Regions from separate parts of the Klebsiella quasivariicola genome, predicted to be linked through region 2. Evidence: predicted binding sites of a transcription regulator. Region 2 holds the regulator's gene; each other region holds the start of a gene.
What was found. The regulator Fur, encoded in region 2, represses iron uptake genes when iron is present. The targets are predictions, from matches to a motif close to ATAATAATGAGAACNACTATCAA.
Positions count from the first base shown of each region.

Region 1: fepD (Fe(3+)-siderophore ABC transporter permease) is a predicted target of Fur. The motif match lies at 1,832-1,854, and genes of this name have one in related genera.
Region 3: B8P98_RS25995 (TonB-dependent siderophore receptor) is a predicted target of Fur. The motif match lies at 2,912-2,934, and genes of this name have one in related genera.

Region 1 is NZ_CP022823.1:4,086,898-4,097,378, forward strand. Features, by position in the region: gene fepB (Fe2+-enterobactin ABC transporter substrate-binding protein) at 1-373, shown strand, start outside; gene entS (enterobactin transporter EntS) at 517-1,758, opposite strand; gene fepD (Fe(3+)-siderophore ABC transporter permease) at 1,871-2,878, shown strand; gene fepG (iron-enterobactin ABC transporter permease) at 2,875-3,867, shown strand; gene fepC (iron-enterobactin ABC transporter ATP-binding protein) at 3,864-4,658, shown strand; gene entF (enterobactin non-ribosomal peptide synthetase EntF) at 4,723-8,604, opposite strand; gene B8P98_RS20675 (MbtH family protein) at 8,615-8,818, opposite strand; gene fes (enterochelin esterase) at 8,846-10,054, opposite strand; gene fepA (siderophore enterobactin receptor FepA) at 10,315-10,481, shown strand, end outside.
Region 2 is NZ_CP022823.1:3,975,247-3,985,727, forward strand. Features, by position in the region: gene kdpD (two-component system sensor histidine kinase KdpD) at 1-1,514, shown strand, start outside; gene kdpE (two-component system response regulator KdpE) at 1,511-2,188, shown strand; gene B8P98_RS20100 (hypothetical protein) at 2,170-2,607, opposite strand; gene pgm (phosphoglucomutase (alpha-D-glucose-1,6-bisphosphate-dependent)) at 2,662-4,302, opposite strand; gene seqA (replication initiation negative regulator SeqA) at 4,335-4,883, opposite strand; gene ybfF (esterase) at 5,067-5,840, shown strand; gene ybfE (LexA regulated protein) at 5,974-6,267, shown strand; gene fldA (flavodoxin FldA) at 6,419-6,949, shown strand; gene fur (ferric iron uptake transcriptional regulator) at 7,241-7,693, shown strand; gene tcuR (tricarballylate utilization LysR family transcriptional regulator TcuR) at 7,820-8,746, shown strand; gene tcuA (FAD-dependent tricarballylate dehydrogenase TcuA) at 8,844-10,247, shown strand; gene tcuB (tricarballylate utilization 4Fe-4S protein TcuB) at 10,234-10,481, shown strand, end outside.
Region 3 is NZ_CP022823.1:5,160,212-5,170,692, reverse strand. Features, by position in the region: gene uvrA (excinuclease ABC subunit UvrA) at 1-123, opposite strand, end outside; gene ssb1 (single-stranded DNA-binding protein SSB1) at 374-898, shown strand; gene B8P98_RS26000 (MltF family protein) at 1,029-2,609, opposite strand; gene B8P98_RS25995 (TonB-dependent siderophore receptor) at 3,198-5,456, shown strand; gene B8P98_RS25990 (helix-turn-helix transcriptional regulator) at 5,721-6,089, opposite strand; gene B8P98_RS25985 (tannase/feruloyl esterase family alpha/beta hydrolase) at 6,123-7,883, opposite strand; partial or broken gene B8P98_RS30565 (POTRA domain-containing protein) at 8,510-8,920, shown strand; one part of gene B8P98_RS25975 (IS1 family transposase) at 8,936-9,384, opposite strand; one part of gene B8P98_RS25975 (IS1 family transposase) at 9,384-9,633, opposite strand; partial or broken gene bamA (outer membrane protein assembly factor BamA) at 9,691-10,481, shown strand, end outside.

The sequences.
Region 1 (10,481 bases), 110 kb from region 2:
CCTGGTCTATACCGCCGCCGCGCACAACGCCAATATCTGGACGCCGGCATCGGCTCAGGGGCAGATGCTTGAACAGCTGGGCTTTAGCCTGGCGACGCTGCCGGGCGGCCTGCCCGCCAGCCACAGCCAGGGCAAACGCCACGATATCGTGCAGCTGGGCGGGGAGAACCTCGCGGCCGGTCTGAACGGTCAGAGCCTGTTCCTGTTCGCCGGCGACCAGAAAGATGTGGATGCTATCTACGCTAATCCGCTGCTGGCGCATCTCCCGGCGGTCGAAGGCAAACGCGTCTACCCGCTGGGCACCGAGACCTTCCGCCTTGACTACTACAGCGCCCTGCTGGTGCTCCAGCGTCTCTCCAGCCTGTTCGGCTAACGCGGGCTGTGCCATCAGAACAGCTACGCGGCCTGAACTCTTTGCCGGGCGGCGCGGCGCTTGCCCGGCCTACTGAGCTTGCACCGGCCTGCCATACCCCAGGCCCGGTAAGGCGCAGCCGCCACCGGGCAAGCGCACCCTACTTAACTTTCATTGACGATTTCCGGGCGCTGGAAACGGCGCAGTTCGCGTAGCAGCCCCACCAGCAGCACACCGACGAGCGCCAGCGCCCAGCCGCTGGCGCTGGCGGATGCCGCCGGGGTCATCACCGCCCCTAAGCCGCCGAGCAGCGCCGCGCCGATGGCGTCGCCGGTGACGTTTTGCGCGGTCCACAGGCCGTTAATCCGTCCAAGCATATGTTCCGGCGTCTGGGTCTGGATCAGGGTGTACTGCAGCAGCGAGCTAATAGCGCTCAGCCAGCCAAACAGCGCCAGGCACAGCGCACCCAACGCCCAGTGCGGCATCAGGCTGAACAGCGCAATGGCGATAAACGATCCCACCGTGGTCGCCAGCATCAGCGCGCCTGGCCGCACCGTCTGGGCCAGCTGGCCGCTGGTCAACGCCCCCAGCGCCGCCCCGAGCGGGATCGCAGCGTACAGCAGGCCAATCTGTCCGGCCGACATCTGCCAGCCGTCGGCCAGCGCCGGATAGAGCACCCGCACCGCGCTGGCCATGGTCAGCAGACCACCGAGCAGCGCAATCCCGCCGATAAGCGGGCTCTGGCAGAGGAAGGTCAGCCCCGCCAGCAGGGAGCGCAGCGGATGCTCACGCGGCTGCGGAGGCGGCGGCAGCTGCGGCAGACGCAGCAGGGTTAAGGTGGTGATAAAGGTCCCCGCCGCCGCCAGGCCGAAGTTCCAGGCCACGCCGCCGGTGGCCAGCAGCAGGCCGCCGATCATCGGCGAAATCACCGAGCCAAGGCGCACCGTCAACATGGTGATGGCCCCGGCCTGCATCAGGTTTTCCCGCCCCACCAGCGCCGGCGTCGCCGCCAGCAGCGCGGTCACCCCCAACGAGGCGAAGAACCCGTCCCAAATCCCCAGCAGGTAGATCGCCGCCAGCGACGGCTCCGGCAACAGGGCGTTCAGACACAGGCCGACAAAGCCCACGCCGCAGGTGCCGCGCGCCAGCAGGATCAGGCGTTTGCGCTCATAGCGGTCAGCCAGTACGCCCCCCACCATCAGGCCAACAAACATCGACGCGCCGGTCAAGGTCACCGACAACCCGACCTGCCAGGTCGAATGGGTCATCATCTGGATCTGCACCGGGATGGCCACGCCCAGCAGGCCAAGCGACAGAATAGAGATAAAGCGAGCGATAAAAACGGCGCGAAACGCCGGGTGAGTTTTCAGCAGGCTGAGATTGAGCAGCCAGGATTGTCGGTTCATTACAGCGCCTTGTCGTTATTTTTAATACCCTTTTTACTGTGGGTCATGCTACCATAGCTGAATAAAATCGATAACGATAATTACTATCATTATCATATCAGGGATGTCAGTTATGTCGTTTTCTACGACCGCGGTACGCTCTGTCGCCGTGCCCGGATTGTTGCTATTACTCGCCTTAGCCGCCGCGCTTAGCCTGACCATCGGCGCCAAATCGTTGCCGATCGGCACGGTATTCACCGCCTTCAGCGGAACCTGTCAAAGCGCCGACTGCACTATCGTGCTGGACGCGCGCCTGCCGCGCACTCTGGCCGGTCTGCTGGCCGGCGTCGCCCTCGGCCTCGCCGGCGCGCTGATGCAGACGCTCACCCGCAACCCGCTGGCCGACCCCGGCCTGCTGGGGGTCAACTCCGGCGCCAGCTTCGCCATCGTCCTCGGCGCGGCGCTGTTCGGGATCACTTCCCCGCAGGAGCAGCTGCTGCTGGCGTTCTGCGGCGCGCTCTGCGCCTCGCTGCTGGTAGCCTTTACCGGCAGCCAGGGCGGCGGTCAGCTGAGCCCGGTGCGCCTCACTCTCGCCGGGGTCGCCCTTGCGGCGGTACTCGAGGGGCTGTCCAACGGCATCGCCCTGCTCAACCCGGACGTCTACGATCAGCTACGCTTCTGGCAGGCCGGTTCGCTGGATATCCGCACCCTGCAAACGCTGAAAATTGTCCTGCTGCCGGTAGTCGTGGCGGGGATCGCCGCTCTGCTGCTGAGCCGGGCGCTGAACAGCCTGAGCCTGGGCAACGATACCGCCACCGCCCTCGGCAGCCGCGTCGCCCGCACCCAGCTGATCGGCCTGATCGTCATCACCGTCCTGTGCGGCAGCGCCACCGCCGTCGTCGGCCCCATCGCCTTTATCGGCCTGATGATGCCGCATATGGCGCGCTGGCTGGTGGGGGCCGATCATCGCTGGTCGCTGCCGGTCACCCTGCTCGCCACCCCGGCCCTGCTGCTGTTTGCCGACGTGATTGGCCGCCTGCTGGTGCCCGGCGAACTGCGGGTATCGGTGGTGAGCGCCTTTCTCGGCGCGCCGGTGCTGATCTGGCTGGTGCGCCGCCAGCCGCGGGGAGGTGGACTGTGATTGCTCCGTCCCGCCGCCTGATAGCCAGCTGTCTGCTGCTGATGGCCGCCAGCCTGCTGATTTCTCTGCTCGGGCTGGCGCAAGGCCCGGTGCCCCTGACGATTGACCAGGTGTTCTCGGCGCTGTTCGGCGATGCGCCGCGCAACGTCGCGATGGTGGTGAACGAATGGCGGCTGCCGCGGGTGTTAATGGCGCTGCTCATCGGCGCCGCGCTCGGCGTCAGCGGCGCCATTTTCCAGTCGCTGACCCGTAACCCGCTCGGCAGCCCGGACGTGATGGGCTTTAACACCGGCGCCTGGAGCGGCGTGCTGGTGGCAATGGTCCTCTTCGGCCAGAACCTGACGGCGATCGCCCTGGCGGCGATGGCCGGCGGGGTGCTGACCTCGCTGGTGGTCTGGCTGCTGGCCTGGCGCAACGGGATCGAAACCTTCCGCCTGATCATTATCGGCATCGGCGTGCGCGCCATGCTGGTGGCATTCAACACCTGGCTGCTGCTGCGCGCCTCGCTGGAGACCGCCCTTTCTGCGGGCCTGTGGAACGCCGGATCGCTTAATGGCCTGACCTGGGGTAAAACCTGGCCGTCGGCGCCGCTGATCCTGTTGATGCTGGTGGGCAGCGCCCTGCTGGTTCGCCGGATGCGGCTGCTGGAGATGGGCGACGATACCGCCTGCGCGCTGGGGGTGCAGGTCGAGCGTTCGCGCCTGCTGCTGATGCTGGTGGCGGTGGTGCTCACCGCCGCCTCGACGGCGCTGGCCGGGCCGATCTCATTTATCGCGCTGGTGGCGCCGCATATCGCCCGCCGCCTGAGCGGCACGGCCCGCTGGGGACTGACCCAGTCGGCCCTGTGCGGCGCGCTGCTGCTGGCGCTGGCCGATTACGGCGCCCAACGGCTGTTTATGCCGTGGCAGCTGCCGGTTGGCGTGTTAACCGTCAGCCTCGGCGGTATTTACCTTATTGCATTGTTGATTCAGGAGTCCCGCAAAAAATGAGTGCTGTCCCCTCCCGTTTGCGCGGCGAGCAGTTAACCCTGGCCTACGGGAACAAGACCATCGCCGAGTCGCTGAACGTGACCATCCCTGACGGTCACTTCACCGCCATTATCGGCCCCAACGGCTGCGGCAAGTCGACGCTATTGCGCACCCTCAGTCGCCTGATGACGCCCGCCAGCGGCCACGTCTGGCTCGACGGCGCGCAGATCCAGCAGTACGCCAGTAAAGAGGTTGCCCGCCGCATCGGGCTGCTGGCGCAGAATGCCACCACCCCTGGCGATATCACGGTGCAGGAGCTGGTGGCCCGCGGGCGCTATCCGCACCAGCCGCTGTTTACCCGCTGGCGCAAAGAAGATGAAGAGGCGGTGAACAAGGCGATGCGGGCGACCGGGATCAGCGATCTGGCGCTGCAGAGCGTCGACACGCTTTCCGGCGGCCAGCGGCAGCGGGCGTGGATTGCGATGGTGCTGGCCCAGGAGACGGCGATTATGCTGTTGGATGAGCCGACCACCTGGCTGGACATCAGCCATCAGATCGACCTGCTGGAGCTGTTGAGCGAGCTGAATCGCGAGAAGGGTTATACCCTGGCGGCAGTGCTGCACGATCTTAACCAGGCCTGCCGCTACGCCACCCACCTGATCGCCCTGCGCGACGGCAGGATCGTCGCCGAGGGGGCGCCAAAGGAGATCGTTACGGCGGATCTGATTGAACGGATTTACGGCCTGCGCTGCACGATCATTGAGGATCCGGTGGCGCATACGCCGCTGGTGGTGCCGCTGGGCCGCCGGTAATCTCCCCTTTCCCCGGCTTGCGCTACGCTGAGCCGGGCTACCTGCTGTAGCCCGAACTCAACCGTTACCCCAGAATCTCCCTGACCACCGGGCCGATGGCTTCAAAGGCCTGCGGGGAGATGATGTCGACGTGGGCGCAGTTCTGGCTGAACACCTCCAGTTCCCCCACCCACGGGCCCCATACGACCTGCGGATCCATCCCCGCCTGCCGCGTCTTCTCCGCCACGAACAGCGTCGCCTTGCCGTCAAACGACGCGCTGTGGGCGGTGGTTAACAGCCGCACCGCATCGGCATAGTTACCTTCGATAGCGCTGAACAGCTCGCCGGAGGCTTGCCCTTGCTGGGCGGCGAGGAACGCCTCGCGCTCGCGGTCAATCTCCGCCAGTACCTCGGGATCCAGCCCGTTAGCCTCTTTCTCCGCCCAGTTTTGCGTCTCCGGCGGCCAGGTATCCAGCAGGCCGAGGAAGGCCACCGCTTCGCCGCGCTGGCGCAAACGGGCGGCAATCCCCTGGGCTAAGGTGCCGCCCAGCGAATACCCGAACAGGTAATAAGGGCCGTGAGGCTGCTGCGCCAGCAGCGTGCGCAGATGGTGCTCGCACACCTCATCGAGGCTGGCGGCGCTGGCCATCGGCCCCTGCGGACGCGGCGACTGAATCCCGGTTATCGACCAGCGCGGGCTGAGATAGCGCGCCAGCACGCTGAACTGCCAGGCAAAGCCGGAGGCGGGATGGAAGCAGAACAGCGTCGGGCCGTCGCTCTCGCGCAGCGGCAGAAGCGTATCCAGCCCCAGGCGCCGGGCCTGCTCATCGCTGAGATCGGCAGCCAGCAGCGCGCTCAGTTTGCCCACCGTCGAGGCCACCATCACCTGCCCCGGGGTCACCTGCCGCGCCAGCTGGCGGCTGAGCTGCGCCGCCAGGCGCATCGCCAGCAGCGAATGGCCGCCAAGGGCGAAGAAATCGGCGTCGATATCGTTCACCTCGCAGCCCAGCAGCTGGCTAAAGGCCGCGGCGACAAGGGTTTCCATCCCGGGCTCCGGCGGCCGGCCGCTGCGCTCCCCGCCGAGGGTCGGCAGCGGCAGCGCTTTGCGGTCCAGTTTGCCGTTGGCGCTCAGCGGCAGCTCAGCGAGCTGCATCAGCACCACCGGCACCATATGCGGCGGCAGCTGTTCCGCCAGCCGCGCTCTCAGCGCCGCGGTATCCAGCGGCAGGCCGGAGTCAGAGACCAGATAGCCCACTAGCTGCCGGGCATCGCCGCCGGTCGCCGCCGCCTGATTGAAGACGCAGGCGTGGCTCAACGCCTGCGCCACGTCCGGCAGGGCCGACATCACCCGATCAATCTCGCCAAGCTCGATGCGCTGCCCGCGGATCTTCAGCTGGTCGTCGCTGCGGCCAAGGTACTCCACCGCGCCGTTCGTCAGCCAGCGCGCCACATCGCCGGTGCGATACATCCGCTCGCCGGGGGCAAACGGATCGGCGATAAAGCGGCTGGCGGTGAGGTCCGGACGTCCGAGATAGCCCTGCGCCAGCTGGATGCCGGTAAGATAAAGATCCCCCGCCACCCCCGGCGGCACCGGGCGCATCGCGGCATCGAGAATGCGCAGCCCGGTGTTCCACACCGGCCAGCCAATCGGCACGCTGCTGCCAGTCACGGCTGCCAGCTCAGGCCCGCAGGCCGGATACCAGCTGACATCCACCGCCGCTTCCGTCGGGCCGTACAGGTTATGCAGCGGCGCGCCGGTTAAGCGCTCCCAGTCGCGGCACAATTCCGTCGGTAGCGCTTCGCCGCTGCAGAAGACCCGTCGCAGCGTGCGGCAGGCGGCGACGCTGTCGCCATCCAGCGAGGCGACAAACGCCGCCAGCATCGAGGGCACAAAGTGGGTGGTGGTCACGCCGTAGCGGGCGAAAAACTGCTGCATCGCCTGCGGGTCGCGGTGCGCCTCCGGCTCGGCCATCACCAGCTGCGCGCCGGCGATAAACGGCCACCAGAACTCCCACACCGACACGTCGAAACTGCACGGCGTTTTCTGCGCCACCACGTCGTCGGCAGATAACGGATAGCGATCCTGCATCCACAGCAGGCGGTTGACGATGGCGGTCTGGCCGACCATCACCCCTTTCGGCCGCCCGGTGGAGCCGGAGGTAAAGATGATGTAGGCGGTATGGTCCGGTTTTGACAGCGCCAGCGGCGCCTCATCACCGGCGGCCAGCGGCTGCTGGTAGCAGAGGCTTTCCAGCCCCGGGATATCGCTGAAGCGGGCCAGCTGATCCTCCGAGGCGATCAGCAGCGACGGCCGGGCGTCTTCCAGCATCATCCGCAGGCGGTCGTCCGGATAGCCAGTGTCCAGCGGCAGCCAGGCGGCCCCCGCTTCGACAATACCGTGCAGCGCCAGGGTCAGGAACACCGAGCGCGGCAGGGCCACCGCCACGCTGTCGCCCGGCTTCACGCCGCGCTGACGCAGCAGCTGCGCGAGCGCCACCACCTGCTGACGCATCTCGCGATAGCTGAACTGCCAGCGGGCGTCCGCCAGCGCCGGGGCATCCGGCGTCTTCCGCGCCTGGTCGGCCACCAGCGCGCTGAGGGTGGTAGCGGGCAGCGGCACAGCGGTATCGTTGACCGCCGCCAGCCGGGCCAGCTCGTCGGCGGAGAGCATCTCTGCTTCGCCGCAGCGCAGCGCCGGATCGGCGGCGAACTGCGCCAGCAGCGCGGTCAGTCGCGCCATGTGGCGACGCAGCTCGGCTTCGTCGTACCGGGCTTTGTTGGCGAGGATCTCCAGCGACAGGCCGCCGGTCTCATCCGGGAACAGCGCCAGCTCAAGATCGTTGACCGGGCCGGTGGCAAGGGTGTGGGTCACCGCCTCAATACCATCGATATCCAGCTGGTAATCAAAGACTTTGACGTTCAGCACCGGGCCGAACAGCGGTTCATCCCCTGCCGCTTTGCCGCTGTCGCGAACGATCTGCTCGGCGTCATAGCGCTGATGGCGGCGCATCTTTTTCAACTGAGCGGCGAGGCGCATCGCCAGGTCTGCCAGCGTCTCCCGGGCGTCAATATGCACCGCCAGGGGCAGGACATTGAGCACCGGCCCCGTCGAGGTCAGCGCGGCTGACCCCATCCGGCGCATAAAGATAAAGCCCGCCGCGTAGTCCATCCGGTTGCACAGGCGGCCCAGCCACAGGGTGGTGAGCGCCAGCGCCAGGTCAGCGGGCTGACACTGCGGCGCATGGCCGGCCAGACGGCGGAAGGCGTCGGCATTCATCTCCAGCTTCATCCGCCAGATATCGCTCCCGGCGGCGCGCCCGCCCAGCGGCGCGGCAGAGAGCGAGGCAGGCGCCGGTAATGCCTGGCGCTGAGCCTGCCAGAAGGCTTTATCCCGCTGCCAGGCCTCGCTGCCGGCGTAGCGCTGGTACTCATCCACCACTTCGGCGAAGGGGGTGAAAGGCGACTCAGGAGTAGCTTCCCCCCGCTGCCAGGCGCGATAAATGGCGGCGATCTGCCGGGTTATCGCCGGGAAGCTGAAGCCATCCACCAGCAAGTGATGATAACGCTGATACCAGTACCAGCGGTCGTCGCCGACGCGCAGCAGTTGATGGCACACCAGCGGGTTGCCGCCGTCGACGCGCAGATCCTGCGCCAGATCCGCCTGCATCCGCTCCGTAGCGGCGCGATGCGGATCCGGCGCCGTCCGCAGGTCAATGATCGACGGTTCGCCAAAGGTGCGGTCGGCCGCCAGCCACTGCCAGACTTCCCCCTCCTCTTCCTCAAAGCGCAGGCTGAGGGTGTCCGCCTGCTGCAGACCGGCGACAATCGCTTTTCCCAGCAGCGTCGGATCGAGGGCGCCGCGCAGTTCAACATAGTGGGCCACGCTCCAGGCGCCTGGCAGAGTGGAGAGGCGCTCGGCCATCCAGATCCCCGGCTGCGCGGCAACCAGCGGTAAACGAGTGGTCATTGTCAGCTCCTTATGACGCGTGATGGGCGGGGGTCAGTGTCGACCAGTTGGCCGCCAGCCAGGCGTTGCAGGCCTCGGCCGACTGCGGGGGGCACACCACCGTCCAGCCGGCAGGCAGGTCGCAGTGCGCCGGCCACAGGCTGTACTGCTGCTGATCATTGCGCAGAATGTAAAACTGCCCTTGCGGATTGTCGAAGGGGTTACTGAATTGCATATCAAACTCCTGTCGTAAAGCGCGATGCTAAGGGTGCGACAGCAGCGGCTGCCAGAGCTGGATAAGCCCTGCTGTCAGCCCGCCGCGCCAGCAAAGCGCATCATGCCCGCCGTCAACCTGACGCCAGAAAATCGTCTGCTGTGGTGTAGTGAGTTGCGCCAGTAGCGCCTGGTTAGCGCGAAAAATAATCGGTTCACGCTGGCCCGCTTCCAGCCAGACGCGCAGCCCGGCTGCGGACACCTCGCCATGGCGAAGCTGTTCGCCGATAAAGCCCGTCCCGCGGCCATCGCGATGCGGCCACCAGTAGGAGCCTGACTGGCTGAGTACGCAGCCAAAGCGCTGCGGCCAGTTGAGGGCGGCGAACATCGCCGCCAGGCCGCCGAAGCTTTGCCCGGCCACCACCGTCCGATCCGGGCGGTCGCTGAACGGGGCATGGCTGCGGACCAGCGGCAGGAGCTCCTCCTGCACCGCCAGCCAGAAATCGCGGTGACAGGGCAGCTCAACCCCGCGGCGCTGGTTGTCGATCGCGTCAATCAGCAGGTAGACCGCCGGCGGCAGCTTCCCCTCGCGGGTCAGCGCGGCCAGCGGCGACCACACCGGCATGCTCTCGGCCCAGAACTGACCGTCGAGCAGGATCGCCAGGGGCCGCGTTTGCGGGTCGCCCGCCTCACCGGGGGTGTAGATCCAGACCCGGCGATGGTTGCCCAGACGCGCGCTACGCCACTCAAGACAACGGGCGGGAGGATGCGCCTCATTAAGCCGGTCCCAGCCGGGCTGCACGGGGGCCTGCGGCATCTCCAGGGCCGAGACCCCATGGCCGCGTCCGCCCTGCCAGCTGTGCGGGTTCAGCGGATCGGCTATCGCCCGCGGCAGCAGTTTGCGCCAGCCTTCGCGCAGCAGCGCGCGGTCGGGCGCGTCAGCGCTAAATACCTCAGGGGAAAAATCATCGTCACGGTCGGAGGGAATAAAACAGTAGCTACCGCGCCAGGTCGGCGACAGCGTAGTGCGCCAGCACCAGGCGTCGGTCCCGGGCAGACGTTGCAGCGATTGCGGCCGCGCATTCTGATGGTGGTCGGTCACGCCGGTGATATACAGCCATACCCGACGGTGCGGAGAGTGCGTTTCATCCCCCGCCGGATCCCGCCACCAGAACGTCACCTCGATGACGTCATCCACTGCGCGGCACTGCGGTCCGTGCAGGGTTTGCCACCATTCCTCGCTTCCTGTCCTTAACATTCTGTCATTAACCCTATGTATCACGTGACTTTTTTAATTAATTGCCACTATTTATTGATAATATTATTGATAACTATTTGCATTTGCAATAGCGTATTAGCGCGCCGTGGGAAGCGCGTCTTTCACCAGAACATGTCAAAGCGGGCTTATTCAGCCAGCGACGGAGTGCCTTTGCCCGCTTCTGGCAACATTTATGCCGCCTCCCCTCCCGGTGGGAAGGGGCGTTTGGGGAACGTGGCGACAAAAAAACAGGAATAACAATGAATAACAGGATCAAATCCCTGGCCTTGCTGGTCAATCTGGGAATTTACGGGGTTGCTTTTCCGTTAAGCGCAGCGGAAACCGCCACCGACGATAAAAACAGCGCTGCTGAAGAGACCATGGTGGTCACCGCCGCCGAGCAGAACCTGCAGGCGCCGGGTGTCTC
Region 2 (10,481 bases):
TGGAGAAGTGGCGCCTGCAGCTGCAGGGCTGCGCGGTGGCGGTGGCGCTATGCGCCATCATTACCCTGGTAGCCATGCAGTGGTTGATGGCCTTCGAAGCCGCCAATCTGGTGATGCTCTATCTGCTGGGAGTGGTAATCATCGCCCTGGTCTATGGCCGCTGGCCGTCGGTGCTGGCGACGGTGATCAACGTTATCAGCTTCGATCTCTTTTTTGTCGCCCCGCGCGGGACGCTGGCGGTGTCGGATGTCCAGTATCTGCTCACCTTCGGCGTGATGCTCACCGTGGGTCTGCTTATCGGTAACCTCACCGCCGGCGTGCGCTACCAGGCGCGGGTGGCGCGCTACCGTGAACGCCGTACCCGCCACCTGTATGAGATGTCTAAAGCGCTGGCGGTGGGTCGCAGCCAGCAGGATATCGCCACCACCAGCGAGCGGTTTATCGCCTCTACCTTTCAGGCCCGCAGCCAGCTGCTGCTCCCGGACGCCCAGGGAAAACTGCTGCCCTTAACCCACCAGCCAGGGCTGACCCCGTGGGATGATGCCATCGCCCGCTGGAGCTTTGATAAGGGCCAACCTGCCGGCGCCGGCACCGATACCCTGCCCGGCGTGCCGTATCAGATCTTGCCCCTGAAGAGCGCCGCCCGCACCTGGGGACTACTGGTGGTGGAACCGGAGAATCTGCGCCAGCTGATGATCCCGGAGCAGCAGCGGCTGCTGGAGACCTTTACCCTGCTGGTGGCCAGCGCCCTGGAGCGCCTCACCCTGACCGCCAGCGAAGAGCAGGCCCGTCTGACCAGCGAGCGGGAAAGCCTGCGTAACTCGCTGCTCGCCGCCCTGTCGCACGATCTGCGTACTCCGCTAACCGTGCTGTTTGGCCAGGCGGAAATTCTGACCCTCGATCTGGCCAGCGAAGGTTCAAAACATGCCCCGCAGGCCAACGAAATCCGCCAGCATGTGCTCAACACCACCCGGCTGGTGAACAACCTGTTGGATATGGCGCGGATCCAGTCCGGCGGCTTTAATCTGCATAAGGAGTGGCTGACGCTGGAGGAAGTGGTCGGCAGCGCGCTGCGCATGCTCGAGCCAAGCCTCGGCGGCCAGCATATTCAGCTGGATTTACCCGATCCCCTCCAGCTGGTGCATGTCGACGGGCCGCTGTTCGAGCGGGTGCTGATCAACCTGCTGGAAAATGCCCATAAGTATGCCGGGGGCCGGGCGGACATCGGTATCCGCGCCGAAGCGGACGCCAAACAGCTGTCGCTGGAGGTCTGGGATAACGGTCCGGGGATCCCGGCAGGCCAGGAACAGGCTATCTTTGATAAATTCGCCCGCGGCAACAAAGAGTCGGCGATCCCCGGCGTCGGGCTGGGCCTTGCCATCTGTCAGGCCATCGTCGACGTCCACGGCGGGACCATTTCCGCCAGCAACCGGCCCGAGGGCGGCGCCTCTTTCCGTGTTACACTCCCGGGAGAAGCGCCCCCTGAACTGGAAGAGTTACCTGAGGAATTGTGATTAACGTTCTGATTATCGAAGATGAACACGCTATCCGTCGCTTTCTGCGCACCGCGCTGGAAGCCGACGGCATGCGCGTATTTGAAGCGGAAACCCTGCAGCGTGGTCTCATTGAAGCCGCCACCCGTAAGCCCGACCTCGCGATCCTCGATCTGGGCCTGCCGGATGGTGACGGCATCGATTTTATTCGCGACCTGCGTCAGTGGAGTCAGATACCGATTATCGTCCTGTCAGCGCGTAGCGAAGAGCATGACAAAATCGCCGCCCTGGATGCCGGCGCCGATGACTACTTAAGTAAACCCTTTGGCATCGGCGAGCTGCAGGCCCGCCTGCGCGTCGCGCTGCGTCGCCACGGCGCGGCGCAGGCCGATGAGCCGGTGGTGCGCTTCGCCGACCTGGAGGTCAATATCCCCGCCCGCCGCATTCTGCGCGGCAGCGAAGAGATCCACCTGACGCCTATCGAGTTTCGTCTGCTGGCGGCGCTGTTGAATAATCCCGGCAAAGTGCTTACCCAGCGCCAGCTGCTGAATCAGGTGTGGGGGCCTAACGCCGTGGAGCACAGCCACTATCTGCGGATCTATATGGGTCATCTGCGGCAAAAGCTGGAGGTCGATCCGGCACGGCCGCAGCATTTGCTGACCGAAACCGGCATTGGCTATCGCTTTATGCCCTGAGCCCCGCCTCTGCAGTACCAGAGGCTGGCGATTTTCAGCCCTTCAGAGAGCAGCAGAAAACCGGCCAGGATCGCTACATGCCTGACGCCGGCAGCCTGAATCAGCCACAGACCCAGCGACAGCGAAGGCTGCATAAACACCAGCCTGAGCGGCGCCTGCCCCCAGGCCAGCCACAGCGCATAGCGGCTCTGGCGGAAAAAAAGGATCATCGACAGCGGGATGCTGATAATCAGCAGAACATTCAGCGGATAGAGCCAGACCGCCGCGGAGCCCCAGGTGTGCAACAGCTGAAGATACGCCAGCATGTCGTCGTAGAAAGGGAGACGGCGGTGGGAAATATTCCACCATAAGAATTGCAGGACGAAAAAGAGATCCATCCACGCCCAGAACAAAAACAGGGACTTCCGTTGTATTTTCATCGCTATCCTTGCGAAAAAAATCAGGCCCGCAAGGGGCCTGAGAGTAGTGCGTAGTTACGCGTTCTTCAGCACTTCACTGACAATCTCTACCGCTTCTTTTTCAATCAGCTTGCGATGTTCTTCGCCGAGGAAGCTTTCGCAGTAGATCTTGTAGGCATCTTCGGTGCCTGACGGACGCGCCGCGAACCAGCCGTTGTCGGTCATCACCTTCAGACCGCCAATCGCCGCCCCGTTGCCCGGCGCCGCGGTCAGACGGGCAGTGATCGGATCGCCCGCCAGCGTATCGGCGCTGACCATTTCCGGAGAGAGCTTGGACAGCGCCGCTTTCTGCGCGGAGGTCGCGGAAGCCTGCAGACGGTTATAGCTCGGCGCACCGAAGCGTTCCGCCAGCTCGTTGTAATGCTCCTGCGGGTTTTTCCCGGTGACGGCGGTGATTTCCGCCGCCAGCAGGCACATGATGATGCCGTCTTTATCGGTCGACCACGGCGTGCCGTCGAAGCGCAGGAAGGAGGCCCCGGCGCTCTCTTCGCCGCCGAAGCCGAAGCTGCCGTCGAACAGGCCGTCAACGAACCACTTAAAGCCCACCGGCACTTCCACCAGCTTGCGGCCCAGATCGTTCACCACGCGGTCAATCATCGCGGAGGAGACCAGCGTTTTACCGACTGCCACCTCTTTGCCCCACTGCGGACGATGCTGGAACAGGTAGTTAATCGCCACCGCCAGGTAGTGGTTCGGGTTCATCAGCCCGGCCGGGGTGACAATCCCGTGACGGTCGTAATCCGGATCGTTAGCAAACGCCAGGTCGAACTTATCGCGCAGCGCCAGCAGGCCCGCCATCGCACACTCCGAGGAGCAGTCCATACGGATGGCGCCGTCTTTATCGAGGTGCATAAAGCGGAAGGTCTGATCCACCTGATCGTTGACAATGGTCAGATTGAGCTTGTAGTGCTCGCCAATGCGTTTCCAGTATTCGATACCGGACCCGCCCAGCGGATCGACGCCCAGCGTCAGGCCGGCTTTCTGGATCGCCGCCATGTCGACGATATCCGCCAGGCCTTCGATGAACGGCTGCACCAGATCCTGTTCTTTAACGTGGCCAGAAGCCAGCGCCGCGTCCAGAGAAATGCGTTTCACGCCCTGCAGGCCGGCGGCCAGCAGTTCGTTGGCGCGGTTTTCCACCACTTTGGTGACGTTGGTATCCGCCGGGCCGCCGTTTGGCGGGTTGTACTTGATACCACCATCTTCCGGCGGGTTATGTGACGGGGTGATCACAATGCCGTCCGCCAGCGGACCGCCTTTTTTGTTATGCACCAGAATCGCGTTGGAAACCGCCGGCGTCGGGGTGAAACCGTTGTTTTCCTGCACGATCACGTCAACGCCGTTGGCGGTTAACACTTCCAGCACCGAGATAAACGCCGGCTCGGAAAGGGCGTGGGTATCTTTGCCGACATAGCACGGCCCGGTGATCCCGTTCTTCGCACGATCTTCCGCAATGGCCTGGGCGATGGCCAGGATATGCGGTTCGTTGAAGTTGTGGCGCGCCGCGCTACCGCGATGGCCAGAGGTACCGAATTTTACCGCATGCTCCGCATTACCGACTTCAGGCTTCAGCACATAGTACTGAGCAGTCAGTTGGGCGACGTTAATCAAATCACTCTGTTGCGCAGGCTGCCCCGCACGTTTATCGATTGCCATTGCCTGATCCTTCTGGTGCAAATGTTAAAAAACTAGATCGTGCCGCAAACCTTCTCAATCAGCTCCGCAGGGAACTGCATCGACTGCATGATGTGCTCGATCATGCTGCATTTACGGCCGGTATTGGTATTGGTGATAACCCACCACGGGGTACCAGGAACCTGTTTCGGTTTGGTCTGGTTGCCGCTTTTCAGCAGCGTACGCGCATCTTCCGCGAAGTAGACGCGCGTGCGGCCATGCAGAGACTCGGTGGCCTCAGCAAATGCCTGACTGTCCAGGGAGTAGAGGGTCGTCAACACCAGCATAAAACGGTTCACCGCACGCTTCTGCTCGGCGTATTCATCAGATAACAGCAGCTCGCGCATGGCGCGGACTTTATCTTTCACCGGGTTAGCGGCTTTCACCTCAACGGCAGGCGCTGGCACCAGTGCCGGCGCGGCTTTGCTGACCGGTGTAGCCGGTTGGGAAACGGCGGAAAATTTCAGCATGCGCCGTAAAATGTCGGATGCGCTCTCGCCGATATGCAGAGTGTGGCTGGCAATATAGCGATAGAGTTCATCATCAACTTCAATTGTTTTCATCTTAATCCAGTGCGATATCTTTTCTGAATACAAATCGTTGGGATTATAAGTACAAATCCCAACCGCGGATAGCGTCAAACCAGGATGGCGGTAAAACTCAGAAAACTTCTGGGTCTTGCAGCCGGATGGCAGAATGTCCAACATAATACCCTAACCCGACGGAGCGAAAAAAAGAACTTTGCCATGAAATTAAATAGCCGAGCGCAATCTGCACAGAATTCGCACAACCACTCCCCGATCGTGCTGGTCCACGGTCTGTTTGGCAGCCTGGACAACCTGGGCATCCTCGCCCGCGACCTGATCGCCGACCACGATATTGTGCAGGTCGATATGCGCAACCACGGATTATCGCCGCGGTCGCCAGAGATGACCTACCCCGCCATGGCGCAGGATCTGCTCGATACGCTTGACGCGCACCAGATTGAGCGCGCCACCTTTATCGGCCATTCGATGGGCGGCAAAGCGGTGATGGCGCTCACCGCCCTGGCGCCGGAACGCATCAGCGGACTGGTGGCGATCGATATCGCGCCGGTGGATTATCACGTACGCCGCCATGATGAGATCTTCGCCGCTATCCGCGCCGTCAGCGAATCCGCCGCCAGCACCCGCCGGCAGGCAGCGCAGGTGATGCGCGAGCATCTGCAGGAGGAAGGGGTAATTCAGTTCCTGCTGAAATCCTTCGTCGACGGCGACTGGCGCTTCAACGTGCCGGTGCTGTGGGACCAGTATCCGCATATTGTCGGCTGGGAAACCATTCCGGCCTGGCCACACCCGACGCAGTTTATTCCCGGCGGCAACTCGCCCTATGTGACCGATGCCTACCGTGAAGCGCTGCTGGCCCAGTTCCCGCAGGCGCGGGCCCACGTCATCGCCGGCGCCGGACACTGGGTCCATGCCGAGAAACCCGAGGCGGTATTACGCGCGATCCGTCGTTACCTGATGAGCATCGCCGTCTGATTGGCTAAAATATGCCCGACCGCGCCGCAGAATGCCCGCGGTCGTTGGCGCAGCCGTTCGCCTGATGTATGATGGCGCGCTATCTGCGCCGGCTAGAGCCCGGCTGCTTGTTTCCCCGAAGTCACTCAGAATCATGGCAAAAGAACAAACGGACCGTACGACATTAGATTTGTTCGCAAACGAGCGTCGCCCGGGAAGACCGAAAACCAATCCGCTGTCGCGCGATGAACAACTGCGCATCAACAAACGTAATCAGCTGAAACGCGATAAAGTGCGCGGGCTGAAGCGCGTCGAGTTAAAACTCAACGCGGATGCGGTCGATGCGCTCAACGAGCTGGCGGAAGCGCGTAATATGAGCCGCAGCGATCTCATCGAAGAGATGCTGATGACGCAATTAACCGCCCTGCGCAGCCAGGGAAAAGTCTAACTTTCCGCGAAAAACCCGCATTCATGTAGCAGAGTGTGCAGTCGGGCGTGATTGCTGTTTCCGCGCCCTTGCCTGTTCTGCTATGATTGCCGTTATCTATGGGCATCGCGTCCCTACCACATCATTTAAGTTTCAAGAGGTTATTTTACTCATGGCAATCATCGGCATCTTTTTTGGCAGCGACACCGGCAACACCGAAAATATTGCAAAAATGATTCAAAAGCAGCTTGGTAAAGATGTTGCTGATGTTCACGACATTGCCAAAAGCAGCAAAGAAGACCTGGAAGCCCACGACATCCTGCTGCTCGGCATCCCGACCTGGTACTACGGGGAAGCGCAGTGTGACTGGGACGACTTCTTCCCGACGCTGGAAGAGATCGACTTTAATGGCAAACTGGTGGCGCTGTTCGGCTGCGGCGACCAGGAAGACTACGCAGAATACTTCTGCGACGCGCTGGGCACCATCCGCGACATCATTGAGCCACGCGGCGCGACCATCGTCGGTCACTGGCCGACGGCCGGGTATCATTTTGAGGCTTCCAAAGGCCTGGCGGATGACGACCACTTCGTCGGCCTCGCCATCGATGAAGACCGCCAGCCGGAGCTGACCAACGAGCGCGTGGAGAAGTGGGTGAAGCAGGTTGCCGAAGAGCTGCACCTTGAAGAAATCAAAAACGCCTGATGATTAAGCGGCGTAACTATTGAGTTGCGTCGCATTAATAGACAAAAGCAATCAAACTAATAGCTACAAGTTTTTAACTTTTAATCACATATCTGTACAATGTCCTCTGATTCTACGAGGCACGTGACGCAGTTTGTAGCTGGTGCCTCGTTTTTGACAGCAAACCAGGCCTGATGCTTGCAGTTTTCATTTACCAGTGGCAGTTCTATAATGAGACGCATTACGTCGGGTTAATTTCTGTATGACTTCCGTTGAAGGAAGTAGATCGTTTAGCAACAGGACAGATTCCGCATGACTGACAACAATACCGCATTAAAGAAGGCTGGCCTGAAAGTCACACTTCCTCGACTGAAAATCCTCGAAGTGCTGCAGGAACCGGATAACCATCATGTCAGTGCGGAAGACTTATATAAACGCCTGATCGACATGGGCGAAGAGATTGGTCTGGCGACCGTTTACCGCGTCCTTAACCAGTTTGATGACGCCGGTATCGTGACTCGTCATAATTTTGAAGGCGGAAAATCCGTTTTCGAACTGACCCAGCAGCATCACCACGATCACCTGATCTGCCTCGACTGCGGCAAAGTGATCGAATTCAGTGATGACTCTATTGAAGCGCGCCAGCGTGAAATCGCTTCCCGTCACGGCATCCGCCTGACCAACCACAGTCTGTATCTGTACGGTCACTGTGCGGAAGGGGATTGCCGCGAGGACGAACACGCCCACGACGCAGTGGAAAAGTAATTCCCCGCGTCGTCTGCTCTGAAAAGCCAACCTGCCGGTTGGCTTTTTTATGGGCGCTTCTGCCGCGCTTCCCGCTCAGTCCCCTGGGATAACCTTCCTCGTCCCCGCTTTGTCCGGAGAGTTGATATGGAACTTCGCCAGCTACGCTACTTTGTGCGCATTGTGGAAACCGGCAGCATGGGGCGCGCTGCGCTCGATCTCAATATCGGCGTCTCGGCGCTTAGCCAGCAGATCGCGCGCCTGGAAAACGAACTGGCCATTCGCCTGCTGCAGCGGACCTCCCGCGGGGTCACGCCCACCAGCGCGGGCCTTGCTTTCTACTCCCAGGCGCAGCTGGCGCTGCGCCATGCCGATGATGCCATCCTCGCCGCCCGCGAGGCGCGCCTGTCGGGCCACGTCAGCGTTGGCATGGCCCCCAGCACCGCCTCCGTTCTCGGCGTTCCGTTCATCAATGCGATGCGCGAAAGCTACCCCGACGTGCGCCTGCATCTGGTGGAAAGCCTTTCCGGCAATCTGGAACGGATGATCAACACTCGCCAGCTCGATTTTGCTATCGTTTTCCAGCAGGAGAAGATCCTGCGCTGGAGCGCCAGACCGCTGCTGGAAGAGCGCCTGTTCCTGATTGGCAGCCATGCGCTGTTAGCCCCCCTGCAGGATGACCATATCACCCCCGACCAGCTCGCCACCCTGCCGCTGATTATGCCAAGCCAGGGCCACGGCCTGCGCGGCCGGCTGGAGGCGGTTTGCCAGCAGCATCATCTCAGCGTTGAGGTGGTGGCGGAGATTGACGGCCTGGCCCTGCTGATGCAGGCCGTGCGCAGCGGACTGGGCGCCACTCTTCAGCCCGGGGCCGCCATCTCCCATCTCGACCATCAGGCGCTAAGAGTGATCGGCGTCGCCAATCCGGTGCTGAGTCGCCCCAACTTTCTGGTCAGCCTGTCCGATGATGAGCTCACCCCGGCAGGGCTTGCCGCACGGGTAATACTGAGCAAAGTCATGCGTCAGCTGGTGGAGTCTGGCCGCTGGCCGGGCGCTACCCTTTACACCAACTAAACCCCTCTTTAGCACTACGCCATAGCGCTCTGTCGCCGTTACCGCCTACATTCCCATTACAAATTTAACAATTAATTAAATTGTAAGGGAGCCGATAATGGTGGATGTACTGGTGATTGGCGGCGGCAATGCCGCGCTATGCGCCGCCTTAACCGCCCGGGAGGCCGGCGCCTCGGTGCTGCTGCTGGAGGCGGCGCCGCGGGAGTGGCGCGGCGGCAACTCGCAGCACACCCGTAACCTGCGCTGTATGCACGATGCGCCGCAGGACGTGCTGGTCGACAGCTATCCGGAAGAAGAGTATTGGCAGGATCTGCTGCGCGTCACCGAGGGGAACACCAACGAAGCGCTGGCCCGGCTGGTGATCCGTACCTCGTCACAGTGCCGCGACTGGATGCGCCAGCATGGGGTTAACTTTCAGCCGCCGCTCTCGGGCGCTCTGCACGTTGCCCGCACCAACGCCTTTTTTATGGGCGGCGGCAAAGCGCTGGTCAATGCCTATTACCGCAGCGCGGAGCAGATGGGGGTGCAGATCCGCTACAACACGCCGGTGCAGGCCCTGGAACTGCGCAACGGGGAATTTGTTGCCGCGCTGGCAGGCGAGGAACGGATTGTCGCGAAAAGCTGCGTCCTCGCCGCCGGCGGATTTGAATCCAACCGCGAATGGCTGCGCGAGGCCTGGGGGCAGAACGATCGTGGCGAATGGCCCGCCGATAATTTCCTCATCCGCGGCACCCGCTTCAATCAGGGGGTACTGCTCAAGTTTATGATCGACGCCGGGGCCGATATTATCGGCGATCCTTCGCAATCCCACTGCGTCGCCATTGACGCCCGGGCGCCGCTCTATGACGGCGGGATCTGCACCCGCGTCGACTGCGTGTCGCTGGGGGTGGTGGTGAATCGCGATGCCGAGCGTTTTTATGATGAAGGAGAAGATTTCTGGCCCAAACGCTACGCCATCTGGGGGCGACTGGTCGCCCACCAGCCGGGGCAAATCGGCTACTCGATCATCGACAGTAAAGCCATTGGCCACTTTATGCCCCCCGTCTTTCCCGGCGCTCAGGCCAATACTATCCCCGAGCTGGCGCGCCAGCTCGGGCTGGACGGCGAGCGCTTAGCGCAAACCCTCGCCGATTATAATGCCGCCTGTACCCCGGGTGACTTCGATCATACCCGCCTGGATAACTGCGCCACCTCCGGCCTGACGCCGGCGAAAACCCACTGGGCGCGCCCCCTCGATACGCCGCCTTACTACGGTTACGCCTTACGTCCGGGGATCACCTTCACCTACCTCGGGCTCTACGTCGACGACACCGCCGCCGTCCATTTTGCCGGCAAACCCAGCCGCAATCTGTTTGTCGCCGGGGAAATGATGGCCGGCAATGTGCTCGGCAAAGGCTATACCGCCGGCGTCGGGATGTCGATCGGCACCACCTTCGGTCGCATCGCCGGCCAGCAAGCCGCCCGTGCGGCACAGCAGGAGAACCACCATGAAGTCGCTTGAAAAGCTGATCATTGACGCGCAGATCATCACCGAGCCGGAGGCGGAAGTCGAACGGGTGATGCAGGTGTGTAACGCCTGCCGTTATTGCGAAGGGTTTTGCGCCGTGTTCCCGGCGATGACCCAGCGCCTGGCCTTTGGCAAGGCGGATATCAACTATCTGGCTAACCTGTGTCATAACTGCGGCGCCTGCCTGCACGCCTGCCAGTACGCGCCGCCGCACGAGTTCGCCATTAA
Region 3 (10,481 bases), 1.2 Mb from region 2:
AGCGAGTGAAGATTTGCCAGACCCGGACAGCCCGGTGACGACAATGAGTTTGTCGCGCGGGATGACGAGGTTGATGTTTTTGAGATTATGGGTGCGGGCGCCCCGAACTTCGATCTTATCCATTCACCTTTCCCGGTAGGTAGATACACGGATTGCCTGGTTTGCTTGAAGGACAAACGGCAGAAACGGCTAATTATGACACAATTTAACCTGAATGAATATACAGTATCGGAATGCAAATTCAGGGGGAGTGTGCAACAATGTCTTATCGGGTGCTATCTCTGGAATCAGCCTCGCAGCTATCAAAATGCTACGTGGAAATGGTACACTCGCGCGTTTACACTATTAAGAAACGTATTCAGGAGACACGAACATGGCCAGCAGAGGCGTAAACAAGGTGATTCTCGTCGGTAATCTGGGGCAGGACCCGGAAGTACGCTACATGCCAAGTGGCGGCGCTGTCGCCAACTTCACGCTGGCAACTTCCGAATCCTGGCGTGACAAGCAGACCGGCGAAATGAAAGAGCAGACCGAGTGGCACCGCGTTGTGCTGTTCGGCAAACTGGCAGAAGTCGCTGGAGAGTATCTGCGCAAAGGCTCTCAGGTGTACATTGAAGGCCAGCTGCGTACCCGCAAGTGGACCGATCAATCCGGTCAGGACAAATACACCACCGAAGTCGTGGTGAACGTGGGCGGCACCATGCAGATGCTGGGCGGCCGTCAGGGCGGCGGCGCACCGGCAGGCGGCGGCCAGCAGCAGGGCGGTTGGGGTCAGCCTCAGCAGCCGCAGGGCGGCAGCCAGTTCAGCGGCGGCGCACAGTCTCGTCCGCAGCAGCAGGCGCCGGCAGCGCCTTCTAACGAACCGCCGATGGACTTCGACGACGACATTCCGTTCTAAGGCTTGCCTTAAGCGCATTGTCTGCGCAGCTAAAAACAGAAAGCCCCGGTTTCGCCGGGGCTTTTTCTTTCTCATTCCTGCACCGTCATTTCAGGGGGGGGGGGGGGGGTGACCAGCGGTGACGAGCGATTCAGATGACGGGCACCTTAGCGGTGGCGGGCGTCGCCACGCCGGGCTGTGGTTTGGCTGGCTGCGCCACCGGCTCCTGCCGCGGTACGGCCGTCGCTTGCTGTTTGCGGGCCATATCATCGACGATCAGCCGATAGGCGATGTAATACTTATAGATATTACTGACGTAGGTGACCGTCTCGGCGCCAATTTTTTCTGCCGCCAGATTTTCGACATTACCGAACCAGACGTTCGGGTCAAATCCTCGCTGTTTAGTCATGGTGCGCAGGCGGGCGATACGTGCCGGACCCGCGTTATAGGAGGCAAAGGCAAACAGCGCCTTATCGAGCCGGGTCATGGGCTCATCGGCATAGTAGCGATCTATCATCCAGCGCATGTATTTCACGCCAGCATGGATGTTGGGATCCAGCTGTTTAATATCGCCCACTTTCAGCTCTTTTCCGGTGCTGGGCATCACCTGCATCACCCCGACGGCCCCGACGTGGCTTCGCACCGACTGGTTCAGCCGCGACTCCTGGTATCCCTGGGCCGCCATCAGCAGCCAGTCGACATCGTAGCGATCGCCATATTTGCGGAAGACTTCCACCATGGCGAGGAACTTGCGCCGCTCCTTACTCGCCGCGGCATTTTTGACATAGCTGGCATTTTTCAGGTAACGCAGCAGGAGGGTATTGCCCAGCGTGGTGCCCTGACGATTCTTTTTGACGAAGTTGTTCAGCACCGCCAGCAGCTGCGGGCTGTCTTTGCGTACCGCCCACGCAATGTTACCGCCGTCGCGCAGCACCACGTTGTCATGGATCTGAATTTTTGGAAACACCTGTTTCCAGAACATCGCTTTATGCTGATCGACGACGATCAATGGCACCAGTCCGGCGTTGAGCATTTCCAGCAGATCTTCATCCTCCAGCGCTTCCGGCGCCGCCTCCAGTATCACCGGTGGGCGCGACTCACGGGCAAATCGGGCGTTCAGCGCCTGCAGGCTGTCATAATAGCTGGAGGAGCGGCGAACAAAGACGGTTTGGCCGGAGAGCAGCTCCAGGCTGTCGACCTTCGGCGATGCCGGCCCGGAGATCAGTAATTCTTTCACGTTGCTGTAGAGCGGCTGGGCGAAATCGACCACGGCTTCCCGCGAGGGCGTGATGGTCAGATTGGCAGCCGCAATATCGCCTTTACCTTCATTAAGCGCGATAAAGAGATTATCCCGGCTGACCGGCACAAAAACGATATGCAGCTTCAGGTGGCGCTGTTTGAGCTTTTTATCCTTCGCCAGCTGTTTATTCAGATCGTTTTCCAGCGCGATAAAGATGTCGTGCGTTGCTCCGCGCTGAGTGCCTTTATCAATAAAAAAGAAGGTTTTGCTGTAGGTGGTTAATACCCGAATGGTACGCCGCTCGGTCATGCCGGGCAGATCGCCTTTCCATGGCTGCAGCATATCGTCGATGTGAATCGACAGCGTATTGTCTTCGCTTGCTAACGGCGGCGTTTTTTCCGCCTCCGCCGCAAGCAGGAAAGGGGCGAATAACAGCGTCGCGAGGCAGATAAGCCTGGCGATAAACCGGCGTGATAGCAAGTTTGCGTTCATGGAGGAACACTCCGCAGGGGGATGTGATTATTTTAGCAGAACGGCCGCCGTTAGCCGGGCACGACAAGGGATGAAAAAACATAACGATACCGACAAATAGTTTTCTCCAATATTAGCGCTTACTATTAATGTGCTTTTATCTTTAATTTAACTATGGAGATAATATGGCGGAAATGTGGTTTTTTTATGATAAGTAGAAATGAATGATGATATTTTTACTTTCTTCTTCTCTATTTTCTTTTTGGTAACTTTATGATTGTTAAGGTGTGTTTTATTTTTCTGTGATATTGCTTATTATCATCTTGATAATGAATCTCATTTTTATTACCGTAACACGGCACATAACTCTTATTATTCGCTGTCTGGATTACGCTATCAAAGAATAGCGCGCAGCGCTTTTTCTCTAATGATGAAACAGGGCACTTAATTTTATTCTGCCTCACGCTGTTTTCTTATTCCCATTAATGCCGGGAAGGGGCTGACCTGCGCCAAAATCTGGCGCGGCGCTGAGGCGAGTGTTTTATCCCATTGTTTTTTCGATTGGGGAAGGCGTTATGCCCGACAGCATCAGAAAACAGGGCATATTCTATGAAATACACATCTCACTTCCCGCTGGGGATCGTCATTCCTTTGCTCGCCTGTAGCGTGCCGCTGCAGGCGGCGGAGAACGTGACCGAACAATCGACGCCTGACGAAAGCGCAAGCACTGCCGAAAACCACGAGGAGACGATGGTCATAACCGCCGCCAGGCAGAACCTGCAGGCACCGGGCGTGTCGACCATTACCGCAGAGGAGATCCGCAAACATCCCCCCGCCCGCGATGTGTCGGAGTTAATTCGCACACAGCCAGGGGTAAACCTGACCGGCAACTCCACCAGCGGTCAGCGCGGCAATAACCGGCAAATTGATATCCGTGGCATGGGGCCCGAGAATACGCTGGTGCTGGTCGATGGTAAACCGGTCACCAGCCGTAACTCGGTGCGGTATGGCTGGCGCGGCGATCGTGACTCCCGTGGCGATACCAGTTGGGTGCCAGCGGAGATGATCGATCATATCGATGTGATCCGCGGCCCGGCGGCGGCGCGCTATGGTAATGGCGCGATGGGCGGGGTTGTCAACATCGTGACCAGGCCGACCACGCCTGAATGGCACGGTTCGTGGAATACCTATATGAATGCGCCGCAGCACCGGAAAGAAGGGGCGACGAAACGTACCAACTTTAGCCTCAATGGTCCGCTGTCGGACAGTGTCAGCTTCAATCTTTGGGGGAATCTGAGTAAAACCCAGGCCGATGCTCAGGATATTAACGCCGGGCATGAAGCGGAACGTACCGGTTCCTACGCCGGTTCTTATCCCGCCGGACGTGAAGGGGTGGTGAACAAAGATATTCACAGTAAGCTGCGCTGGGCGTTCGCCCCGATGCAGGCCCTGGAGTTTGAGGCCGGTTACAGCCGCCAGGGTAATCTCTATGCCGGCGACACGCAAAACACCAATACCAGTACGCTGGTGAAGAGTATGTACGGGAAAGAGACCAACCGTCTCTACCGGCAAACTTACGGCGTAACATGGACCGGCGGCTGGGATAATGGCGTGACCAGCAACAGCTATGCCCAGTACGAACACACCCGTAACTCGCGAATGGATGAAGGGCTGGCGGGCGGTACGGAAGGGATCTTCTCCAGTAGCGAGTTTTCAGATATCGATCTGGCCGATGTCCTGCTACATAGCGAAGTGAATATTCCGTTTACGCTGGGGGTCGATCAGAATCTGACGCTGGGCACCGAATGGAATCAGCAGCGGATGAAAGATGGCGTATCGACAACCCAGGCGCTCTCTTACGGGACTATCGACGGTGTGTCGGCTACTGGTCGTAGCCCGTACTCCAGCGCCGAGATCTTCTCGCTGTTTACCGAAGATAACATGGCGCTAACGGACAGTACCATGCTGACCCCCGCGCTGCGCTTCGATCATCACAGCATCGTCGGCAATAACTGGAGCCCGTCACTGAACCTGTCCCAGGAACTGACGGACGACTGGACGCTGAAGCTGGGCATTGCCCGCGCTTACAAGGCACCCAACCTCTACCAGTTGAACCCGAACTATATTCTCTATAGCAACGGTCAGGGTTGTTACGCCAGTAGTTCCGCCTGCTATCTGATGGGGAATAGCGACCTGAAAGCGGAGACCAGCGTTAATAAAGAGATTGGTCTTGAATACAAGCATGATGGCTATCAGGCGGGGATCACCTGGTTCCGTAACGACTATCACAACAAGATTGAGTCAGGGTATGCGGCGGTGGGTACTGCCAGCAACGGTACCACCAATATCTATCAGTGGGAAAACGTACCAAAGGCGTTAGTGGAAGGCCTGGAAGGAACGCTGAATCTTCCGGTGGGGGAGACGGTTAACTGGAGCAATAACCTGACATGGATGCTGCAGAGCAAGAATAAGACGACCGGCGACCGACTGTCAGTGATCCCGCAATTTACCCTGAACTCGACGCTGAGCTGGCAGGTTCGTGAAGATCTCTCCCTGCAGAGCACCTTTACCTGGTATGGCCGACAGAAACCAAAACGCTTTAATTACAAAGGCGAGGCGGTTAGCGGCAGTGAACTAAACGAAGTCAGCCCATACAGCATTGTCGGTTTCAGTGCGACCTGGGACGTGAACAAAAATCTAAGCTTCACCAGCGGGATAGATAACCTGTTTGATATCCGCCACTACCGGGCAGGGAATGCGCAAACGACCGGCAACGCGACGACGGGAGCTTATCTGTATGGCGCGGGTGCGGAGACCTATAACGAATCGGGGCGGACCTTCTTTGTGAGCGTTAATACTCACTTCTGATGGGGCTGATGAGGAGTAAACCGGGTGCAGCGCGACCCGGTTTTTTTATTTCAGATGAAAGCGGAGGAGGCGGTTATAAATGGTGACAAAATCTTCACGCCCTCTACATTATTAGCTCAACATATCCTTTTATACTGATTTCCGTCGCGCAAGGTCGTTGATCCCGACCGGGTTCGATAATAGCGTCCTGCTATTTCCCTTCTGTAATATCCCCTGTCCCCCTTCCATTCCCAACCGCAGCAATGCGGAGGAGGGGGACCTTCCTTATTTTTGCCGCGTGACCTGATAGCGATACTGAGTGGGCGTGAGCGCATGATATTTTTTGAAGGTACGATTAAACGCACTGAGATCGTCATAACCGACCATCATACAAATATCGACAATCCGGTAACCGGGCGTCGTCAGCAATAAACGGCAACACAGCGACATGCGCTGCTGACGGATATATTCCATCGGCGAACGATCAAAATAATGACGGAAGAGCCGAAACAAATGCCAGGGAGAATAACCCGAGATATCGCTCAGATCGTCGACGGTCAGTTTCTTATCCAGATTATTATCGATCCACAGGAGCAGGTCGTTTAATACCGATTGCTGGAGCGTTTTGCTACGCATGAGTGAAGCTAATCCCATAATGAATGGCTCCTCAGCGAGGAGCCCTGGGGTTTATTGAACAGTGAGTTCGCCGTGGCGAACCTGATAATTTTTTTGGTTATCAGGGCCAATATAGTCGCTGGCGGGTTTTGCCAGCGGCAGATTATCAAACGTGGTTGATTGCTCTGCATGGTAATTTTCGCCGTCATTCACGTCGCCGCGCCCGTTATACCGGGCAATGGCCGGGAAGGGGTACACCGGGCGAGTCGCGATAACGGCCGGAGCGGCGTCAGCGTAAGGCTGACTGACTTTCTGCACGCCGTGAAACTGCGTCTGCGCATCGGTTTTTTCTGTCATCGGCGGCAGGTCGGCAGCGGCTGTTGCCCGTTTGCCGGCCATAATTTCCTGCGGCGCGATGCCTTCCTCGGTCCAGCGCATCAGCGGAGTCAGGAGATCAATTTGATCGTAACCTTCGCCATTACCGCAATGGGCCACCCCTGGCAGCAGAAACAGCCGCAGGAAGGTATCCGTTGCGGTATGGCCCATCTCTGCCTCTACGCCGCGGAAATAGGCGATTGAAAAGGCCGGACTAACGGAGTCATCGGCCAGGCCGTGCCACAGGATAAGCTTGCCGCCGCGCTGTTGATAGGCATGAAGATTGGTATTTGCCGCGTTATAGAGCGGTGCCAGTTGGGCGACGGCGTCAAAATTCTGCTGATTAAGCGGGAAATCCCGCATCGATTGGATCTTCTGTTTTCCTCCCGGCAGGAGCACGGATTGCAGAGCCGGCAGTACCATCATTTCCGACATCGAGTGGCCGTTCGGCGTCTCGGGCACCGGCCAGCGTAGCTCGGAGCCCATCGGCAGACCGCCAGCGACAAACTGGGCGCCGTGGCTGTCGTAAGCGCCGCGATAGAGCTTTTTCACCACCTCGATCTCTTCCTGCGTCAGGCAGGCAGAACGGTTCTGAGCATCGGCAGGACAGCGGGGGAGCCATGTCTCAGAGAACTGACACGCATAGGGATTTTGCAGGATGCCATCCTGCACGCCGGAAAGCGTTGGGCAGTGGGCCAGCACGGCCTGGTGAATCAGCGGCAGGCGATCTTTCAGCAGGATAGCGGTACCGTCCGGACGCTGATTGGCGGCCACATTCCAGCCGTGAAAGAAGGAGTTCTGAAACTGGAAAAAGGCCGCTGGCGCGCCAGCGCTGATACCGTCAAAATCCTGCGGAAAGCGCTGCGCTTCCATCAATGCTTCGCGACCGCCGTCTGAGCAGCCCATAAAGTACGCGTACTTTGGCGGCTGGCGATAAAGCGTCTGCATCACCGCTTTGGCCAGCACTGCGGTCAGGTGGTTGGCGCGCCAGGCAAAATCGATGCGCTTTTGCGGATCTTCGGCCCATGATGCATCCATCATACTGCCATGGTGCCCCATATCGGTTGCTGCCACCACGAATTCGCCGTTCATTGCCGGCAGGCAGCCGCTGGCATTCGACAGACTCAGGTTAATACTCCCGCACAGTCCGCCGCAGCCGACCTGCAAGAAACGTTGACTCCAGCGCTGGGTCGGCAGGGCAATCTGCACGCCAATCTGGGGGGCGATAGTGGCGCTCACCTTGCACCAGCTTCCCTGCGCGGAGGTCTGCATTTCAGTGTGGTCGATAGTGACCTTTGCGCCAACGGCGGCGCTGAAGTCGGTAGCGCTTAGCGCATCGCATGTTAGCGCGGGGAGAACAATCGGCAGACTGGCGGCAGCCTGCGCTGGAGAGGCGAACGATAACCCGAAGAGGGCGCAGAGGATGACGGGTAAGATTGTCTTGAGTAAGCGTGTCATACGCAGTTCCCTGTGGCTGATGATGGGAGGCGGCAGGATGGCGAAGCCTATGCCTCACCTTCCCTGGCGAGGCGCCACTGCTTGGCTATTGTAGATAACGATAGACTTTCCTTGATGCCTTGATAAGGCGACCCTACTGTATTCTGCTATTTTGAGGAAAATATGGAGATGGTCGTTAACGGCGTCTGGCGATGAATGCCTAATAAAATGTTGTGATGTCGATTGCATAATTTATTCAATTTCTCTTCATTAAATCTGCTGGGTTGCAGGTTATTTTTCTCCCTGTTCCTGGTGATCCCAGAGAGCATCATTCCTAACGAGATCCTTCCCCCTTTCCATTAATAAGAAAGGGGGCTTTTTATTAATAAAAACGTTCAGGTAAATCTAAATATAGTCCTGGTGTTGGCCATTAGAACCATGGGTTTCAGAAAAAGTTCCATCATTAAATATATTTTTAAAGATGCTTTAACATCCATTTTTTCTCCATTTTGTCGCCATAATTGCATGTAATTCTGCGCCTCGCTCAGGTTATTTTCTGTCGCATATTTTAGATATGCACCCTGAACAAATAAGCTCAACGCCAGCAGAACACTGCTATTGCTCATTCTCTCGTAGACGACACATTCATGTTAAAAAAGACCCATATCATCAACGGATTATTGATTGCCCCCTTAACGTTGTACGCCGCAACATCTTATCAAGTTGATGATATCCGCTTTGAAGGGCTGCAGCGCGTGACCGTCGGGGCGGCGCTATTAAGTATGCCGTTGCACGCGGGAGATGCGGTGACGCCAGAGGACGTCAGCGAGGCAGTGCGCGCGCTGTATGCGAGCGGCAATTTCGAGAACGTGCAGATCCTGCGCGATGGTAAAACGCTGGTGGTGCAGGTTAAGGAGAGGCCCACTATCGCCAGCGTCAGTTTTTCCGGAAATAAGTCGGTGAAGGATGATGCGCTAAAGGAAAATCTCGCCGCGACCGGTATTTCTGTCGGTAGCGCACTGGATAGAAATTCGCTTAGCGAAATAGAAACGGGTTTGGGTAATGACTCCAATTTACTGATAGTGTTTTATGTTCAGATAGTGCCCGATGACTTTGTCATGCAGCTCCACCGATTTTGAGAACGACAGGGACTTCCTGCCCAGCCTTGCCAGATGCTGTCTCAGATTCAGGTTGTGTCGCTCAATTCGCTGCGTGTAACGCTTACTGATGACGTGCAGTTTTCCCTTCAGACGTGACTCATACATCGGCCAGCCGTCCGTCATCCATACCACCACGTCAAAAACTGACAGCAGGCTCAGAAGACGCTCCAGTGTGGCCATAGTGCGTTCACCGAAAACGTGGGCTACCACCGCCCTGCGTATCCTGTCATACGCGTAAAACAGCCAGCGCTGACGTGATTTTGCACCGACGTAGCCCCATTGCTCGTCCATCTCCGCACAGACAATGACATCACTGCCCGGCTGTATCCGGGAGGTTACTGACTGCGGCCTGAGTTTTTTAAATGGCGCAAAATGGTGTTGAGGCCCACGCCCATTAGTCGTGCGGTGGCACGGCAACCGACGCCGTTCATAGCCATATCAATGATTTTCTGGTGTGTACCGGGCTGAGAAGCGGCATAAGTGAAGGTGAGCTGCCATGTTTTACGGCAGTGAGAGCAGAGATAACGTTGATGCCCGGCAGTACTTTTGCCATTACGCATCACGCCTTCAGTAGCGGAACAGGAGGGACAGCAGACGGAGACTGAAGCCACGGGAGCACCTTAAAAACACCATTATACACTAAATCAGCAAGTTGGTAGCATCACCCGGGTTTGCAGGATTTCTATTACAGCGCGGGGAAATACAGTGCGCAGGTTCACGCAGTAGTGACGCCGTTACCGCGTAATCGTGTTGACTTAACGTTCGTCTTTCAGGAAGGCGTATCGGCGAAAATCGCACAAATTAATATTATCGGCAACCAGGCGTTTCGGGAAGAGACGCTCGTGGACCAGCTACAGCTACGTGATAATGTGCCGTGGTGGAACGTGGTAGCGGATAAAAAATACCAGAAACAGAAGCTGGAAGCCGATCTGGAAACGCTGCGCAGTTTTTATCTCGATCGCGGTTATGCGCGCTTTGCTATTCAGTCCACGCAGGTCAGTATGACGCCCGATAAAAAATCCCTGTACATCACCATTACCCTCAATGAAGGCGAACGTTATCGGGTTGACCGAACTCAGGTGACAGGCGACCTGGCGCAGCATGGGCCGGAGATCGAGGCCCTTTCCCGGCCGCTGGCGGGGGCATGGTACAGCGGGGCGCAAATCACCACCGTAGAAAATGAGATCAAAAAACGTTTCGGTAAGTATGGTTATGCCTGGCCGCAGGTGACGACCACGCCGGAAATCGATGATGCGCATCACCGCGTGACGCTGCATATTCAGGTCAACGCCGGCCGCCGCTACTCGGTACGCCAGATCCGCTTTTCCGGTAACGACACCTCCCGGGACGCGGTGCTGCGTCGCGAAATGCGCCAAATGGAAGGGGCGTGGCTTAACAACGAAAAAGTCGAGCAAGGGAAAGTACGTCTTGATCGAACGGGTTTTTTTGAGAACGTTGA